3 regions of the Providencia rustigianii genome follow, and region 2 is predicted to be linked to each of the others. Evidence: predicted binding sites of a transcription regulator. Region 2 holds the regulator's gene; each other region holds the start of a gene.
What was found. The regulator LexA, encoded in region 2, represses DNA repair genes until DNA is damaged. The targets are predictions, from matches to a motif close to TNCTGTATGTACATACAGNA.
Positions count from the first base shown of each region.

Region 1: the regulator LexA is predicted to act here: its motif matches at 3,304-3,323, upstream of EL244_RS07535 (metal-dependent hydrolase).
Region 3: the regulator LexA is predicted to act here: its motif matches at 3,702-3,721, upstream of EL244_RS10815 (DinI-like family protein).

Region 1 covers NZ_LR134396.1:1,633,690-1,639,897, forward strand. The annotation lists gene EL244_RS07515 (hypothetical protein) at 1-271, opposite strand, end outside; gene EL244_RS07520 (YkgJ family cysteine cluster protein) at 501-887, opposite strand; gene EL244_RS07530 (L-cystine transporter) at 1,138-2,529, opposite strand; gene EL244_RS07535 (metal-dependent hydrolase) at 2,697-3,287, opposite strand; gene hxpB (hexitol phosphatase HxpB) at 3,481-4,146, opposite strand; gene EL244_RS07545 (YniB family protein) at 4,455-4,994, shown strand; gene EL244_RS07550 (fructosamine kinase family protein) at 5,060-5,929, opposite strand; gene EL244_RS07555 (metal ABC transporter permease) at 6,134-6,208, opposite strand, start outside.
Region 2 covers NZ_LR134396.1:505,543-511,750, reverse strand. The annotation lists gene EL244_RS02305 (fimbria/pilus outer membrane usher protein) at 1-2,132, opposite strand, end outside; gene EL244_RS02300 (fimbrial protein) at 2,225-2,803, opposite strand; gene zur (zinc uptake transcriptional repressor Zur) at 3,770-4,285, shown strand; gene lexA (transcriptional repressor LexA) at 4,395-5,012, opposite strand; gene EL244_RS02285 (diacylglycerol kinase) at 5,131-5,505, opposite strand; gene plsB (glycerol-3-phosphate 1-O-acyltransferase PlsB) at 5,631-6,208, shown strand, end outside.
Region 3 covers NZ_LR134396.1:2,334,556-2,340,763, forward strand. The annotation lists gene EL244_RS10800 (ImcF-related family protein) at 1-1,334, shown strand, start outside; gene EL244_RS10805 (VasL domain-containing protein) at 1,502-2,848, shown strand; gene EL244_RS10810 (DUF1345 domain-containing protein) at 2,948-3,625, shown strand; gene EL244_RS10815 (DinI-like family protein) at 3,738-3,998, shown strand; gene EL244_RS10820 (hypothetical protein) at 4,131-4,370, opposite strand; gene EL244_RS10825 (response regulator) at 4,533-5,207, shown strand; gene EL244_RS10830 (sensor histidine kinase) at 5,197-6,208, shown strand, end outside.

The DNA of each region.
Region 1 (6,208 bases), 1.1 Mb from region 2:
CCATTGGTTGTTTCATTGGTGCTTGTTCCGGTATTTCAACCACTGAAACACGGATCATGTAGCGTTTACCATCTTCTATTTTTGGCACGTTATTCACTAATTTTTTTATTGTTTCATTCGGTTGGGTTGTTTGCTCTGTTACGCTGTATACCATATTGTGGTGATTACCTGCGTAAGGGCGGGGTGATTTATTATTTACACCATTTGCCATCGCAGCAAAACCTGCAGTTAATAAAACAGCCGCTAACAAACCTTGATTTAATTTTTTCATATCGATCTCCTCATATGTGCGATGAGATGATAATTCATCAATTGAGTTGTACAGGCAATCGCTTTTACCTCTATTGACTGAAGCTTCATAATTCCTGCACTTTTTGTCCTTTCTTTACTCATAGTTTTGAAAAGACAGAAGTTGTTTCTTTTTGATTTAAACAAAATAGTCAAAAATCAGACACTAATTAAGTGAAAGATAACCCAGAATATCTCTGGGTCATTGACGTTTAGCACGCGATTTGCGGTTGTTGTTGCTCGAGCGGGGGAAGCCCATGGGCAGCACGAGCACGGTCGCATGCCTCATTATGAATACCATTGTGCCAAGACTGTTCGAATTCTCGACATGGAGTGGGTCTTTGTTCATAGATAGAACAAGACGTACACTCACCTACTGTGCCAGTTAGTGCAGTACAACGGGTATTAATTTTTTGATTTGTTCCTTGCATGCAACTCACAAACGGCGTGATTTTTTCAGTTAAATGCTGAGGAACAGTTCCACCACCATCTTCTGCTTCAGCCCAATAAAACGATACGCGAAAGTAGGAACAGCATGCACCACAACTGACACAAGGGTTATTTGAAGGATCAGTTTTTAGTATATGAATATTACCCATATAAAAATCACCGTAACGAAGTTGATAATTCCCGTAGGAAACGGGATCCGCGACACAGGCAGGAAGCCTAAGAAAATGTCACTCAAATATTATTATGTTACGTAAATTCACATATTGGCAATTATTTTTAGCATTAAAATCGAACAATTTTACTAGAGAGAATAACGAAAAAACGATTAGCGAATTTTAGTCACAAAAAAACCTGCCGTTTGATGGGCAGGTTTCAATGAGTGTTAGTGTTTGCGAAGGGTTAAACGTGCTTTAGATCGCCATCATCATCTTGATTGAAAATGGTTTTATCTGTTTCACCCATTAACTGGCTAGTCACGGTACCTGCTGTCATAGAACCACTCACATTGAGGGCGGTACGGCCCATATCAATTAATGGTTCAACAGAAATCAGCAACGCAACCAGTGTTACAGGTAATCCCATTGCAGGTAGAACAATCAATGCAGCAAAAGTTGCACCACCACCCACGCCAGCCACACCTGCAGAACTGATAGTGACAATACCGACTAAGGTCGCGATCCACAGTGGGTCAAATGGGTTAATGCCCATAGTTGGAGCCACCATAACCGCTAACATTGCTGGATAGATACCTGCGCAACCATTTTGACCAATAGTTGCACCGAAAGAAGCAGAGAAGCTTGCGATAGACTCTGGTATACCGAAACGACGAGTCTGGGTTTCAATATTCAGTGGAATACTTGCAGCACTTGAACGGCTAGTAAATGCAAATGTAAGTACTGGACCCGCTTTCTTAAAGAATCTGATAGGGTTTAATCCCGTTGTTGCCACTAAAATACCGTGAACCACAAACATAATTCCTAGCGCTACATAGGACGCGATAACGAAAGTCCCTAAGTTTAGGATATCAGCAAGGTTAGAGCTTGCCACGACTTTGATCATCAGCGCCATAACACCATAAGGGGTTAAACGCATGACTAAGCGGACTAATTTCATTGCCCAAGCTTGCAAGACATCAATTGCGGCTAAGGCTTTTTCGCCACGTTCTTTGTCATCTTTAAACAGTTGTAAGGCTGCAACACCTAAGAATGCGGCAAAGATAACAACACTGATAATCGATGTTGGACTTGCACCTGTTAAATCTGCAAACGGATTTTTTGGAATAAAGGATAAGATCAGTTGTGGAACAGTTAAGTCCGATACTTTTCCAATATAATTAGTTTCGATGGCCGCTAGGCGCGCAGTTTCTGATTGACCTTGAACCAGACCTTCTGCACTTAATCCGAACAGATTGGCGATTAAGATACCCACTAATGCAGCTATAGCCGTAGTGAATAACAGTGTCCCAATCGTTAAAAAGCTAATTTTCCCAAGTGATGAAGCCTTATGTAGTCTGGCTACTGCGCTCAAAATAGACGCGAAGACCAGTGGCATTATCACCATTTGTAATAGCTGAACGTAGCCATTACCGACGATATTAAACCAAAGAATGGAGTCTTTAACCGTTTGGTGACCAGTACCATATACAAGGTGCAGGCCTACACCATAAGCAACACCGAAGACGAGACCGAGTAATACTTTCTTAGACAGACTCCAGCCATTTGCTCCGAGTTTTGCTAACAGTATGAGTAGTGCTACAAAAATGAGCACATTGATTATCAGGGGAATATTCATTCCACACTCCAAGTCGTAATTATTATAAATGATGAAACTTGCTGCTTAATCCTTATTGGATATAAGGATGTGACTCCTTCTAACAACTGGTTATATGTTATCAGCTGAATAACAGCATTTCTTATAATCAAAAATTATAAGATAGCGCTATTCATGCTTACAGTATATTACAAAAGTGATGTATTTGTCGGGAAGTGTATATTTAACTTATTATTCAAATAATTAACAATGTTATCTAGCTGTACGTGAAAATCCATAGAGTGATCAATGGGAAGCAGTACCGCACAGACGGTCAAAAGCACGGAAATGAAACGTTCTCCCCGTTTACTATTTTTACCCCGCAGAATAGGGAAACAGAACCGAGTAGGAAGAGGCCATAAAAAGGGAACGCCAGAAGGGGTAAGCATGTCAGCGACGAGATGACTCATATAACCCAGTAAAAAAGCTTGAATTAAATCCGCGGGAAGCCCCCACTGAGTCGGTAACCATTGGTAGCAAGATATAAGTAAAATCAGCCATGCAATTAAGCTGTGAGTAAACCCTCTATGACCACAGAGTTTTGAAATAGGAAGTGATATTACGCGAAATAATCGACCAAGAATCGAAGAAGGGTGGTCAATATCAGGTAATAATGCGCCCAATAAAACCCCTGGCACCATGTGCAACCAATCACCTTGAGCGAACTCAGGTGTGATTTGCAATTTATGAGCCATGATCAGTGAGGCGACGGAAAATAGCAGATGCCCTTCAGCAGTCATTAGTGGATAAAATACCATCTGTTCATCTATACAGTAGGTGGGGAGTATAAAGGGTTTAAGCGTAATTGAATAGGGGGCTAAAGATAAAAAAACTCTTATTTATTAGACTATAAGGACAGATTTTTATACTTTAAGGTCAGTTACCCCTAGCCAATGACTAGGGGGAATAAAGAGTCGTCAATGAATAATGAAATTAACGCAAATGTTCTGGGCGTAATTCATTCAATGAATTGAGTTTAATATCAGCCAGACCCCAACGAGGGTCATTCATATGACGTTTATCTGGGATGACGATTGAACGCATTCTTGCGGCTTTTGCTGCAATCATTCCATTGAATGAGTCTTCCAGAGAAACGCAATGAATAGGTTTTGTCGATAATTCGGCAGCGGCTTTTAAATAGACTTCTGGGTGTGGTTTACTTAGTGGCAGGTCAGCTGCAGAAACCACAGCAGAAAAATAGTGTCGGATATCAAATAGATTTAGCACTTTTTCTAGCATGTAATCGGGGGATGCTGACGCTAAAGCAATGTTTAAGTCCATGGAGCGGCACAGTTCCAGTGCATGCTCAACACCGGGCAGTAGAGGGCGTTTTTCCTCGACCAAACCGATGACTCTGTCAATAATGCGCTGTTTAGTTTCTTCTAAACTGCAGTTTTGCCAAGGAGAAGCGCTGTACCAAAGCTCAACAACATGGTCAATACGTAATCCAAGGGTATCCGGAAGCGTATCTTTCAGGGATAAATCGACACCTAACTCTGAAAATATCTCATTCTCCCCTTGTTCCCAAAAAGGTTCTGAGTCAATGAGCAAACCATCCATATCAAAGATCACAGATTGGATAGGTAATTTATGGTACATATCAAAACTCCATTCATTGAGATACCCATGCGGAATGAGGGTATGAGAGTGTTGTCGCGGTTATTTCAAAAACAGTCACCGTTGTGATTTAAATCTATTCTAACAATTCATGGCTTTCGGTTATACCCATATCTGTGCTATGTACTGTTTTTACTCAAAATTTGAGTTTGGCTGCTCTTCTCATCAGGATGAAGGATTTGAATAATCCGAAACTCGTTTTTTAACTATCATTTTTTTCCATAAATTTGGAGGCGATAATTAATATCGGCTATGATTAGCGTAGAAAAAAACTCTGAGGAATAGTTGTAATGAATTACCACAAGGCAAATTCTATTGCGATCGGCAAACGTATTTTAGGCTGGATTGTATTTTTAGTAGCGTTAATTTCTACTCTGGCATCATTAATTAAGCTAGCAGCCCTTAAAGGGATCCAAGGTGAGGGGATCAATGCGGTGGCGAATGATTTTGTTAAATTAATGGCAGAAATGACACGTCAAAGCACACCATTTTTAAACACATTTTGGAATAACTCCCCCGTACCTGAAGTGAGTAGTGGTTTCTCAGGCAGTACGATTGGTTTTTTTATTATTTTCATTTTCATTTTTGTTGGCTTAGCCCTGAGCGCATCAGGATTACGTATGTATCGACAAATTAAATTTATTCGTGAAAGTATTGAAGACCATGTGATCTTAGAGAATGCGAAAGGAAGTGAAGTGACTAAGGAAGAGCTAGAGTCGAAGGTGACAATTCCTCGACATACTATCTTTAAGCAGTTTTTCCTGATGTACTTCTGGCCAATTGTACTTGGTCTTGTCATTTACTTTGGTCTTAAATTACTGAATTGGTAATAGACTAAAATAATATTGAGCCATAGGGCTAGGATTTCCTATAGCTCGATATTGACTTCGTAAGATTAATGCTCTTCTAATAAACGATCAACGATGCTACGTGCCTGTAAATAACTTTGCTCATTACCGAAAATGTTTGCTTGGTTAAGTAAAAAATAGAGTTGATATAAAGGTTGCCTATCTAAAAAACCAGCAGGGAGAGGCCAAACGCTTTGGTAGCCATCGATAATTTGAATCGGAATATCTTTATACAATGGTAGCATAGCAATATCACACTCTCTATCCCCCCAATAGCAAGCGGGATCATATAGAACACCATCGAGTTGATTAGTCATTGCACAGTTCGCTGGCCATAAATCCCCATGTAATAAGGACGGTTGTGGCTGATGCCCAGCAAGCCTATCTTTGACAATATCCACAAGATTTTGGATATCCCCAAATATCATGCCTTTTTCTGACGCTATTTGTAATTGCAGACCTATACGTTTTTCTGCAAAGAAAGTATTCCAACGTTTTTCCCATGCGTTAGGTTGCACTGTCGTACTCAGCATTGTGTCAAAATCAAAGCCGTAACTAGGTTGCTCCTCCCATTGGTGCAGACGTGCTAGCTGCTGACCAAAATGCCATGCATTCGTGTTATCAAAGGATTTTAAGGGAAAATACTCAAGCAAAAGGAAACTATGGTGCTTATTGCTACCAAGGCCATACACTTTGGGGACTGTGATGGTTTGGCTTTTTGCCAGCATTTCCAATTGTTCGGCTTCTTGCTTGAATAATGGTAGAAATTCACGCCGGTTTTGTTTAATAAATACGGTGTGATCGCCATAGTCTATTTTTAACGTATTATGGATATCACCCCCAGAGAGAATAACTTTATTACTCAGCTCTGCTTCACCAAAGTGTTCACTTAATAAACGACACATTGCTTGCCACATGATCCACCTCGCTGTGATTTTGACATTCACTAATACCATACTATAGCGACAATTTAGGAATTAACAGTGATCCTTGTTTAAAAATAAGGCGATAGCATGAAATGGTTTTTAGATGATTTATAGTGAGAATAGCGTGGAGATTGAGGGAGAGTGGGAAAATGGAGCTGAATATGGGGATATCATATTTAGCTCCTTGGAATTGTATTATGCGGTATGCAGATCCTGAGGGATAACATGGGATTTTTTACGCACTAAAACTAATTTGCTGTACAGCAATGC
Region 2 (6,208 bases):
TTATTACGGTTGTAGTCCATCACACTGGTGACCACCGCTTTACCGTAACGGTTAGTTTTTATTGGTGTTACTCCATTTAAGATGGGTACATCTGCGACACCATTAGTATCGACTAATATTCGGGATCCGCCACTAATTGAGTTATTACGGTGTATCGCGCCACCTTCAGGTGTCATCGTCATTCCGCCTTTTAACTGCATAGAAATAGCAGTTTGGTTATCCTGAATATAGGTACCACTCAAATTCAGCTGGCTTCTATCGCCATCGTAACTATATGTACCCGCTGTCGTGACTTTATCTTTATCCCAGTTACCTGCAGATACAGAGTAAGAAGAGCGATTATCAATTCGGCTATAATAGTTAACGTTATTGGAGTTATTACCCCCAGAATAGGAACCAGAATAGCTTATGCTCGACTCATTTTTATTTAATGGGATCATGAGGTTTAAATAAACACCATCATCATCACTGTCACGTGATTTAGTTTTATACGCCGTTAAGCTCAGGCTGATATTTTTAACTTTGCCAATATCAAAATAGTTTGAAAGCGTAAAGTTATACTGGTTCGTTGAAGCTCTATTCCAATAGGTTTGGTGCGAATAGTTCAAATACATGTTGGCGTTATAATCAGGGAACGCCGTACCAAAGATAATAGTATAAAGTTCTTTACCACTATCGACGGTATCGCCTTTATAGCGACGGTCAATAAACTGGCTCATGGTCATATAATTTCGTTCAGAGAATCGATAACCCGCAAACGTAATCTGACTGTTAATTTCGTCAAACTGCTTAGAATACGTCAGGTTATAAGAGTTACCGGTTAACGTTTCATTGTCATCCAGTCGACCCATTTGTGCGCGAGAAATGTTGATGTTTCCTGATAGCACACCAAATGGCGCAAAGTCACGACCTAAACCAAATGCAACGTTTTGATATTCAGATGATGCCTGTAAACCACCATAAACCGTGATATTGTTTGTCGCCCCCCAAGAGAGCGATCCCATGCTAAATGCAGGGCCTTGAGTATCATGGTCATCTTTAGTCGGTTTACCCATCACAAATTGATAAATCAGCTGTCCAGGACGGGTCAACGTACCCAGTCGAGAGGTTTCCACCCGATAACTGCTTGTTGTGCCATCTTGTTCTTGGATCACCACATCCAGCGTACCACCACCGAATGAGTTCACATCCTGAATACGGAATGGACCAGGGCTAACTTCTGTTTGATAAATAATACGACCATCTTGTTTTACAATGACTGTCGCATTCGTTTTTGCAACACCCGCAATTTCAGGCGCATAGCCTTGTAAGCGAGGCGGCAACATGGATTCATTGGTTTCTAAACTCGCACCAATATAACGAATACTGTCAAACAGGTTTGACGCTAAATATTGCTCCCCGAGTGTCAAACGCGCACTCAGTGAACGAATCGCTCTATAGGCGTATAATTGGTTCCAAGACCATGATTTACTACCTTTATTCAGCTCACCATTTTGAGTTTGCCAATCGGCACGCAAACGCCATGCACCGAAGTTTGCACCCATTGTCCCTGTGGCCGTCAGACCTGATTTCGTTCCTTTATCGCCGGTTTGTTTATTAACAACGCGTCCTGTCGCGTTATAGTCAATAAATGCACCCATGATCCCGTCATCCCAACGAGATGGTGGGTCCCAATCAGGGTCTGAGTACTCCATGTAGGCCTGAGGAATATTGAACTGTACAACGTTCTTTGCCAAATCTCCTTGAATGGTCATATCCGGAACTGAACGAATATCCAAACATTTTCCATCATCTAGCCATTTGACTTGGCTATCCCACTCCTTTTTTAATCCCAATAATGCATAAATTTCAGGCGTGATACATGCCAACGAAACTTTATCGTCGTAATTAGGATTAAAAAAGGTGATAGGTTGTTCCATAGAAACTTTAGCGCGGTTCGCTTCAATCGCTAAAGAGTAATCCCCAGGAGGGACATAGTTGGCGTGAGAGAACTTACTGAAGTCAACATTTTCTTTACCTTCAGAATCAATGAAGTCGGTGTTAAAATCAACGGCCTCTTCAGAGAATGCAACCATTGGCGTTAACATTAAAAGCATTAATTTTGTAATTAGATTTAGCTTCATGCTTTTCATTAACTATGCGCCTATACAAATAAATACAGTGAAGACGATATAAGAAATATGGCGTATAACTACGCCATATTGTTCTCTATAGAAACTGACTATTATTGGTAAACAATTTTGAAGTTAGCTACAGTGTCAAAACGACCTGTTGTAGCTTTTTGAGTTGGATCTTCGTTACCTTTAACGTACGCTGCGAAGTGCAGAGTAGTTTGTGAACCGTCACCATTGTTTAACGCGTAGCCGTCACCAGTACCTGGGAATGCTTTACCGAATTCAACGATTTTGTCAGCGCCGTTAGTGATTACGATACCAGCGTTTTTAACTTTACCGCCTAAGCCCAGTAAGTCACCTGTGAAGCCAGTGAAACCGTTTACTGTAGAACCAGTAAATGTGATTTTTGCGTTTTTATAAGTTTCAGTAGAGCAGTTTTTCAGAACGATATCGAACGCTTTGCTGTCTGAACGGAATTGGTTAGAAGTCAGTTCGTGTAACGCGATTTCGCCGAATTCAACTAATTGCTTCAGGTTGTCAGCATCGATTGAACATGGAACGTCGTTAATGAAACCAGTAAAACGGATTTCACCTTGTGAGCTTTCTACTGGATCAGCAGCTAAAGCAGCACCAGAAACGCCAACACCTAAACCTAAACCTAGAGTTAATGCTAATTTATTCAGTTTCATAAAAGTTTTCCTTTAAATGAGTAGGAACTGCTATTTCTCTTTTTCTCTTTCCTGTTTTCACTGATGCAAAATTAAGTCTATTTACTTAAGCAGTGCACCCTTGAAAATTCCTCTAGCTTTCCTACTTGATGAATTTCATTCAGGTTAGAGATTTTTTATATAAACGAGCTCCATCTCATTTATGTGATTTAAAAAACAAAACTCATTAAGCCAACATTCTCACGTCTAAATTAATTACTGAGTCATTCATTAATTAATTAAAATTGATATAGAACACCAAATGAATTCTGATAACTACCTTGTGATGTTTTCTGATGTCAATTCTACATATGTGATATTTGTTGTCAAAATCGACTCAAATACAGAGTTTAATTAGAGTTATCTTCTGGAATCTTGTAAATAATAGATATAAAAATAGATTTTGGTGAGAAGACCTACAGAATAAATGAATTACTTAGAAATATTTATATGAACACTTCATTTTATATTTAGAAAAATGAATAAATATTACAAAATAAACAAAATACACAGGAAATATAAAAATCTATATTTAAGATGATTTATAGATAAAAAAATAATTAAAAGTAAAAATTAAAGAATTTAAGTGAAATCATGACCAATAACTCACTATCAATAACTCCAAGAAAAATCACTGGTAGGATAAGTCTCAATTAAAATTTATCTCAAATAGTAACTAAAAATTTCAAAAAATGTTTCGCGTCGGTTAAATTTAAAACTCATTTTTTTTAAAAAAATGTAGCTATTAACAATATATTTAAAATAAAAATACTTTTCTCTACGAGAATATTTACCATTTATTTATTATCTTTTTTATTTATTAGCTAAAAACTGTTTTCTACTTAAAAAGAGTAGACTTTCTCTAATCATTTCAACCTCAACAGATACAAAAATTATGATAGACTGAGGAGAAATAAACATTTAAGCCTATCCTGTGGAGTCAAGTTAATGAAAAAAATGAGTGCAGATATGTTACTTGCAACAGCCAAACGTATTTGTGAGTCCAAAGGCGTTCGTTTGACCCCACAAAGAGAAACGGTATTACGTTTAATTGCTCAGCAGTCTCGGGCCATCAGTGCATATGACCTACTGGATTTATTGCGTGAAATAGAACCGCAGGCAAAGCCACCTACCGTTTATCGTGGTCTTGAATTTCTGATGGAACAAGGCTTTATCCACAAAATTGAATCAACCAACAGCTACATCGTCTGTCATCACGTTGATAATCCAAGCCATACTTCTGTAATGCTAATTTGCGATAACTGTGGGAATGTAACGGAAAGTGACGGCGTGGCAATTGAAGAAGCGATTATGGATTTAGCGGAAAAGCATCATTTTCATCTAAGGCATACCGTTGTTGAAAATCATGGCCTATGCAAAAATTGCTATGAAACTGCAATTTGCCAGGATCACGCACATTGCGGTCACGACCATCAGATACCGATAAATTTAAAAAAGAAGTAATAAAGAAGAGAAAAAAAGAGAAGTAACGTCTTTCTATATAAAGGAAGCTATATAGAAGAAGAGAAATTTAAAAACTATTGAGTCTGCTTCCAGACTCAATCATTCAACATCAATACCAATCACCGTTGCGAATAACCCCAACAGCCAAACCTTCAATGGTAAAATTCTGCTGACGTAAATCAACAATAATAGGTGCAAACTCTGGATTTTCTGCAATCAGCTCAACGCGATTACCCTGCTGCTTAAAGCGTTTTACGGTAACTTCATCTTCAATACGAGCAACAACAACCTGTCCATTATGGACATTCTGGGTTTTGTGTACTGCTAATAAATCACCGTCCATAATTCCAATATCTTTCATTGACATGCCATTCACGCGCAGTAAAAAATCCGCATGTGGTTTAAATAATTCTGGGTCAACGTGATAATGGCTTTCGATATGTTCTTCAGCGAGTAATGGTTCACCGGCAGCAACTCGGCCAATGAGAGGCAACCCAATATCATCATTAGATTCTTCTAAAAGCAGACGAATTCCTCTGGAAGCACCAGAGACAATTTCGATAACCCCTTTACGCGCTAAGGCCTTTAAATGTTCTTCTGCCGCATTAGGCGAACGAAAACCAAGGCTTGCTGCTATTTCAGCGCGAGTCGGTGGCATACCTGTCTGCGAAATGTGGTCACGCACCAGATTGTAAACCTGCTGTTGTCGAGCCGTCAGTGCTTTCATTCCATTCCCCTGTTTGTTTATACAGTCAAACTGTGAGTATATACAGGTAAATAGGGATTGGGAACCGTTAAATCACTCAATATCCGCATTTTTTACTGATATTTCTGTGTTTTCATCATTAAACGGCAAAATAACGTGACCATAAAATGGTTGCCCAAATAAACAGTGCTAAACCGATAGTCACAAAAACCGCTGCTGAACCAATATCTTTTGCCCGCCCAGAGAGTTCATGATATTCAGTCCCCACTCGGTCAACTACCGCTTCAATAGCGCTATTAATTAGCTCGACAATGGCAACAAGCACCACTGAGCCAATCAATAAAATCCGCTCTATTTGGCTAACATCCAAATAAAAAGCTATAATTATCGCTATGATAGCAGCAACTGCTTCCTGTCTAAACGCGGCTTCATTGACCCATGCAGCTTTTAAACCCTTAAGAGAGTATCCAGCTGCTTTAATAACGCGTGTAAATCCCTTGGTTTCACTTGCCATATTTTTTCCTTAAATTTCTAAACAATAATCAACTTTTGCGGTCAAAGTGAATTATCGATAACAGATCTGAACGCTGCTTTCTGGTATGATCACGCAGCATTTTTAACAAGAGGCTATAATCATTTATGTCACTATGGCGTAAAATATATTACAACATGTTGAATTTACCACTAAAATTATTGGTAAAAAGTAAACTAATTCCGTCAGACCCAATCGCAGAGCTGCAGCTTGATACTAACAAGCCAACTCTCTACGTATTGCCATACCATTCAAAGTCTGACTTGCTAACATTACGACACCAATGTTTAGCCATCGGTCTTCCTGATCCGCTGGTCGATAACGACATTAATGGAACAAAACTTCCAGCCTACGTCTTTATTGATGATGGTCCGAGAGTTTTTCGCTACTATTCACCAGATCCACGTAAAGAGTCAGTGAAAGTATTCCATGCGTATCTAGATTTACATAAGAATAACCCAAATCTTGATATCCAGATGCTACCGGCCTCCGTCATGTTCGGTCGTTCACCGGGTCGTGAAGGTCATAAGCCTGCACCACTGAAACTCCTAAATGGTGTTCAAAAATTCTTTGCTATCCTATGGTTAGGTCGTGATAGCTTCGTCCGTTTTTCACCCAGTATCTCATTGGGGAAAATGGCGCAAGAGCATGGTACAGATACGATTATTGCGAATAAACTCGCTCG
Region 3 (6,208 bases), 1.8 Mb from region 2:
AGCAACAATTAACTGACCGTTATTTTGCTGATTTCTCTGATAGCTGGCTTAACTTCCTCAACAGTTTACAGTGGCGCCAAACCGAAAGTTTATCGGATACCATCGACCAGTTATCCTTGATGAGCGATGTCCGTCAATCCCCCATTATCGCATTAATGAATACGGTCGCTTATCAAGGGAAAACCGGACGCCAGCAAGAAAAGCTCGCCGACTCCTTTATGAACTCAGCTAAAGACCTGCTCAATAAAGAGCAGAAACCGATGATCAGCCAAAAAGCAGAATTTACAGGTCCCCTTGAAGAGACCTTCGCCCCAATTCTGAATTTTGTAGATCCGCAAGCCACCACACAAACCAGTGATAATCTCAGCCTTCAAGCTTATTTAACGCGTATCACCCGAGTACGCTTAAAGCTACAGCAAGTGGTGAATGCGCCCGATCCGCAAGCCATGTCTCAAGCCCTTGCCCAAAGTATTTTGGAAGGAAAAAGTGTCGATTTTTCAGAAACAAAAGATATGGGAAGCCTGATTGCGGCTAGCTTTGGTCAAGAGTGGCAAAGCTTTGGTGAGGCCCTGTTAGTCGAACCGATGACTCAAGCGTGGCAACAGCTTTTGACCCCAACCGCCCAAGGCATTAATAGTGAATGGCAAAATTCCATTGTCAATGAATGGAATAGCGCATTCGGGGGTCGTTACCCATTGAAAGACACCCAAAGTGATATCTCTTTACCGTTAATGGCGCAATATCTCAAACCCGATAATGGGCGCATTCAACGTTTTCTCGAAACCCGTTTACAAGGTGTTTTACGCAAAGAAGGCAACCGCTGGGTGCCTAATTCAACGAATGCCCAAAGCCTGCGATTTAATCCTGCGTTTTTAAATGCCCTGAATACGCTCACGGAATTGGGTGACGTCGCTTTTGCTAATGGCGAAGCGCGCCTGTATTTTGAAATGCGGCCAGGCACCAGTAAAAACATCATGCAAACGATATTGGTGATCGATAAACAAAATCTTACCTATGATAACCAGTTCCCGGAATGGCAACGTTTTGTTTGGCCAGCCGATACGGTGGCGTCTGGTGCATCCTTAACATGGATGACCACCTCATCAGGCACCAAATTGTACGGGGATTATCGTGGTGTCTGGGGTTTGATCCGCTTACTCGAAACCGCCAACATCGCCCCTTATGCAGGCAGTACCAGCAGCTATACCGTAACATGGAACACAAAAGAAGGTTATTCGCTGAATTACCAACTTCGTACAGAAATGGGGCAAGGCCCGCTAGCCTTATTAAAACTGCGCAATTTTGTTCTCCCTGAAAAAATCTTTTTGGATTAGCGTCGATAGGAAATCATACTATGCCTTTATTAACCGCATTACGCACAGCCTGCTTTACAGGCCCTCCTCTTGCCGATGGGCATATTTTATTGCACCATCTGAAAAAACAATTCGATCAGCTTTAATATTTCATCAATACACCTCCTTTTCTTCGATTTGAGACAATTATGAATCCAGATTTAAATACATTACGACTTGGTGGCGACCCTCGGACATATGCGGACTTTGCTGCACTAAAAGAAGAGTTAAATAAGCGCTTTCATCCAGCACGCCCTGATATTGACTGGGCTCGTGCCCATGGACTATGCCTATCATTATTCAATCAAAATGGGGCCGACTTACAAACCTGTGCATGGTTTACACTGATCCGCCAGCATCAGGCAGGAATTGTGGGATTAAATGAAGGTCTATCTCTGCTCCAACATTTACTCAATCGATACTGGCAAGGGCTATGGCCTCAGCAAACCCATGCCCGCGTTGAAATATTATCCACTCTGAGCCAACAACTGATCACGGGATTACGTAGCTATTCCCCTGTTTACGCTGATCTCTCCTCACTTTATCAAGCTGAGAAAACATTAGAACAAATAGGACAACAGCTACAAACATTGGAATTAAAACATCTCACGCAGCTCGACCGACTACAAAACTTACTGACAACGCAAGCACGCCAACTAGAAAGTACCGATGCCCCAACCAGTGGTTTTATCCCTTCAACCCCCTTACATATCCCTAAAACCGCACCCTCAACGTTTCATGCAAATACTGCCGCTATACCGATATCAATCAAAGCCAATGCCACCATCAGTACACCGCCGCAACCTAAACCCTCTTACCGTAAAGGTTTTGGTGTGGGGCTGGTATGGGGGATTGTCGTCACAGGCGCTATTTGTGCAGGTACGCTCTATGTGCTCCATCCAAACATTAGCAATCACGCTTTAACACAAGCGCTCCCTCAACTCCCTGAGTTTACATCGAATATTGAACTTTTACTTGGACAGCAATTACAACCCAATCCATCCCAACCCAATAGTTTTTCTTCGGAAAATCTGAGTTTTATTGATAATTATCTTGGCGAGCTAGAGTCAGTATCCCCAATTTGGTCCCAGCAATACGGGCTCAATATGGTGAATTACTTAACTAAACAGTATGGTGAACATCAGGAAGTCAGTAGTTTTAATGATAAATGGCGTCAGAAAATGCAGATCAATTCGCTTTCGAATGACAAACTGCAACAGTGGTCAAAAGGGATGGAACAGCTTAATCAGCTCAGTGTCCGTTTAGATAGCTTAGATGGAAAACCTCGCAGTTATATAACAGGCTCTGAATTAAAGACTGTTATATTCAATGCTCGACAAAATTTTAACCAAGCTATTCCTCTGGAAGAAGAGTTACGCCGCTTAGAACAGCTGCAAACTCAAGGTAACGTCCCAGAATCTGAATATCAGCGTATTGACAATCACTTTAAACAGCTACTCAATCGCTATGCGTTAATGAAACAAGATGAAAAGTGATTCTCTTATTCCTTGAAATCCGATAATTAGAGCTTCATTTCTATCGGTGATATACTCGTTTTATATTAAGAATATATGTTTATTTTCAAGGAATATCTCATGCTTCGTTATGCTGCTCGTATCACACGCTGGTTACGTCATGCATTTCATTCTAGACCGCGATTTTTAGTGTCATTAATCGCGGCATTTATTACCTTTTTTGCGTTATTTAATGACCAAAATTTGATCATTAATCTCATCATTAGTTGGAATGTGTTTGCTTGGTCCTATTTGCTCTTTTTATTTCAACGAATAATTAGTCATAACGTCAAAGATATTCGTAGACTCACCAAGGTCGAAGATGAAAGCGCACGGATGGTCATATTCTTCTTGATGTCCGGTTGCTGTGTCAGTTTATTGGCTCTATTTTTTGCCCTTGGTGGTCATAGTGATATCCCAAAAGCAGATAAAATTTACTCTTATATTCTAACCGCGTCGACACTCATTTCCTCATGGCTGCTTTTACCAATGGGGTTTACCATGCATTATGCCCACCTCTATTACAGCAATGTTGAAAATGAAAAACCTTGGCTGAATTTTCCCGATAAAATTAGTGAGCCAAGCTATTCAGATTTTCTGTATTTTTCATTTACGATTGCTGTTGCTTCTCAGACCGCAGATGTGGAGGTCGCCTCTACACCAATGCGTAGAGCCGTATTACTGCAATCTATTATTTCGTTTATTTTTAATATGGCGATCCTCGGATTATGCATTAATATCTCCGCCAGCTTCTTCTAAATCTATTTAATCTCCACTGAAAGAGTAAAAATATTATTGGATGGATATTGACAATTACCCAATATCCATTTAAAAATACTGTATATCAATACAGTCTTTAGTAGAGGCTATTATGTTACGTATCGAAGTATTATTTGACAAAAATGCAGCACAGAAACCAAGTAATCAGGTCCTACAGGCTTTAGAGTCTGAGATTTTGCGCAAGCTACAGTCTCAATATCCTGATATCGTCACGCGTGTTGGTTTTAGTTCCCAACAAGCGGTCAATATTTCTGGTACTAAAATCGCAGAAGATAAGGTTCGCATCCAAGAAATTCTCGAAGAAATCTGGATGGATGACGGCTGGCTCCCCGAAGAAAACATAGAAAATTAATATCTGAATAGAGGAAAAGGAATGGCTTATCTTAAAGGTATCGCATTCTTTTTCCTGATTTTTTATATTTATTATTCCGAATTAACGTTTTAACCTTCCAATCTAATCTAGCTCTCATCGACCAACTTATCCTTAATAGAGTTTTTTCCGTAAAAAAGATCTAATCTCTTTTACCAGATTAACCCCATCATTATTCGATACTAGTACATGGTCATTCAATTGGCACTTATTAGCACCCGTACAAATAGACATTTCATTGAATGTTAAATTATCGACTTTAATCTGTGGCTTACTCAAATTCGTACCCATAAGAATCACGGCAATAAAAATAATCACAAAAAATAATGGTACTTCAATAAATGCTTTCTTCATTTTCAATTCTCTCTCTTTTAGAGCGTGAGAGCATATTAGTCATTTATATTTTTAGTACCTTAAAATTTAGTTAAACCAACCTTAAGGGATACTTAAGATGTCAAATATGGTGGTTGCTGGGATAAAGCTGTCTGCTTATACTCCGTACCAGAGGTAATAAATATGAATATTTTATTGGTCGAAGATGATCTTCAACTTGGAAAAGCGTTGTGTCGAGGACTTGAATTAGCGGGTTTTAACCCTTGTTGGGTTAGGCTATTAGCTGATGCAAAACAGCAATTAACCACTCGCAATTTTGATCTCATGCTACTCGATTTAGGTTTACCAGATGGAGATGGCCACAATGAATTAATCGCATGGCGCCAAGCCGGTGAATCAATACCGATTATCATTCTGACTGCCCGCAATAAAATGGACAATTTAGTTGCTAGCTTAGATTCTGGAGCTGATGATTTTTTAACTAAACCATTTGAAATGCCTGAACTCATCTCACGAGTCAAAGCGATTAGTCGTCGGATGGCTGGGTTTTCCTCTGAAATATGGCAATTAGATAATCTGCAATTAAATCCGCTGAATCATCAAGTGACTTTGAATGACCAGCTACTGTTGCTGTCAGGCAAAGAATATTTATTACTCTTCGAATTAATAAAAAACTCAGATAATGTAGTCCGTAAAACCGATTTAGAACAGCGCTTGTTTGGACTTGATGATGTAGAAAGTAATTCACTTGAAGTTCACATTCATAACTTGCGCCGTAAAATTGGTAAAGACCGAATTGTTACTATCCGGGGTATCGGCTATTTATTGAAAAAAGAAGCTCAACCTAGTGAAAATTAAATCGTTCCTTGTTTATACCTTTGGGATCCAAATTGGCTCTGTCATTTTACTATGGCTGCTTCTAATTGGCTGGCTACAGTTTTTTTATCTTCCCGATATTGTTGATGATGATGATTTCAATCAGCAACAGCAAATTGTTACCCAAGGTATAGCGCAAACTCTCGGAACCGTTTCTGACAATCAAGAATATTTTGATACGTTAGCCGCTACCTTGCAAAAAATGTATACCGATGCCATGGAAAATGGCTTGGATACTAGCTATAAACCTTATATGGTCGTCAGAGATAAGCAAGGTCATGTGCTATACCGCAACAGTGAAAAGATTGCTGACCCCTCCTTAAAATCAGTCAATGACCTGACCAATCTATACAAGGATTGGCATTTTACTTCCGCATGGGACGATAAACATAAATTAGAAGTCGTCATCGCAGAGTCTTATCTTGAACGCAGAAAATTGATAGGTAACCCTGCGGAGGGAACAGCTATCCCTTTAGCCTTTATTCTGGGGATTATGTTAATCGCAATTTTAATTACTGCATATTTTAGTATTCGTCCAATCAAAAAAATTGCGACTATTATTTCTTCACGTCAGCCGGGAAATTTAGCCCCGATTGATACTAAAGATATGTATAAAGAAACCCGCCCGATTATTTCAGCAATTAATAAATTAATGGCCCGCGTAGACGAGGCAAATCAACGAGAAAAACGTTTTATGGCTGATGCAGCTCATGAACTACGGACCCCTATTGCAGCAGTCACGGCCCAACTACATTTATTAATGAATATTGATAATCCAAAAGAAAAAGCTGAAATCATTAATGACATGAAAGAAACGCTCAATCGAGCCGCATCGGTATCCCATCAATTAATCGATCTCGCCAGATTAGAAGCTGAAGACTTCACCATTCGCAAAGAGAAAATTGATTTGCCGACGCTAATTAGCCATCTGATTTCTTCACATATTCCTTATGCATTAAGTAAAGATATCGATGTCGAGTTAC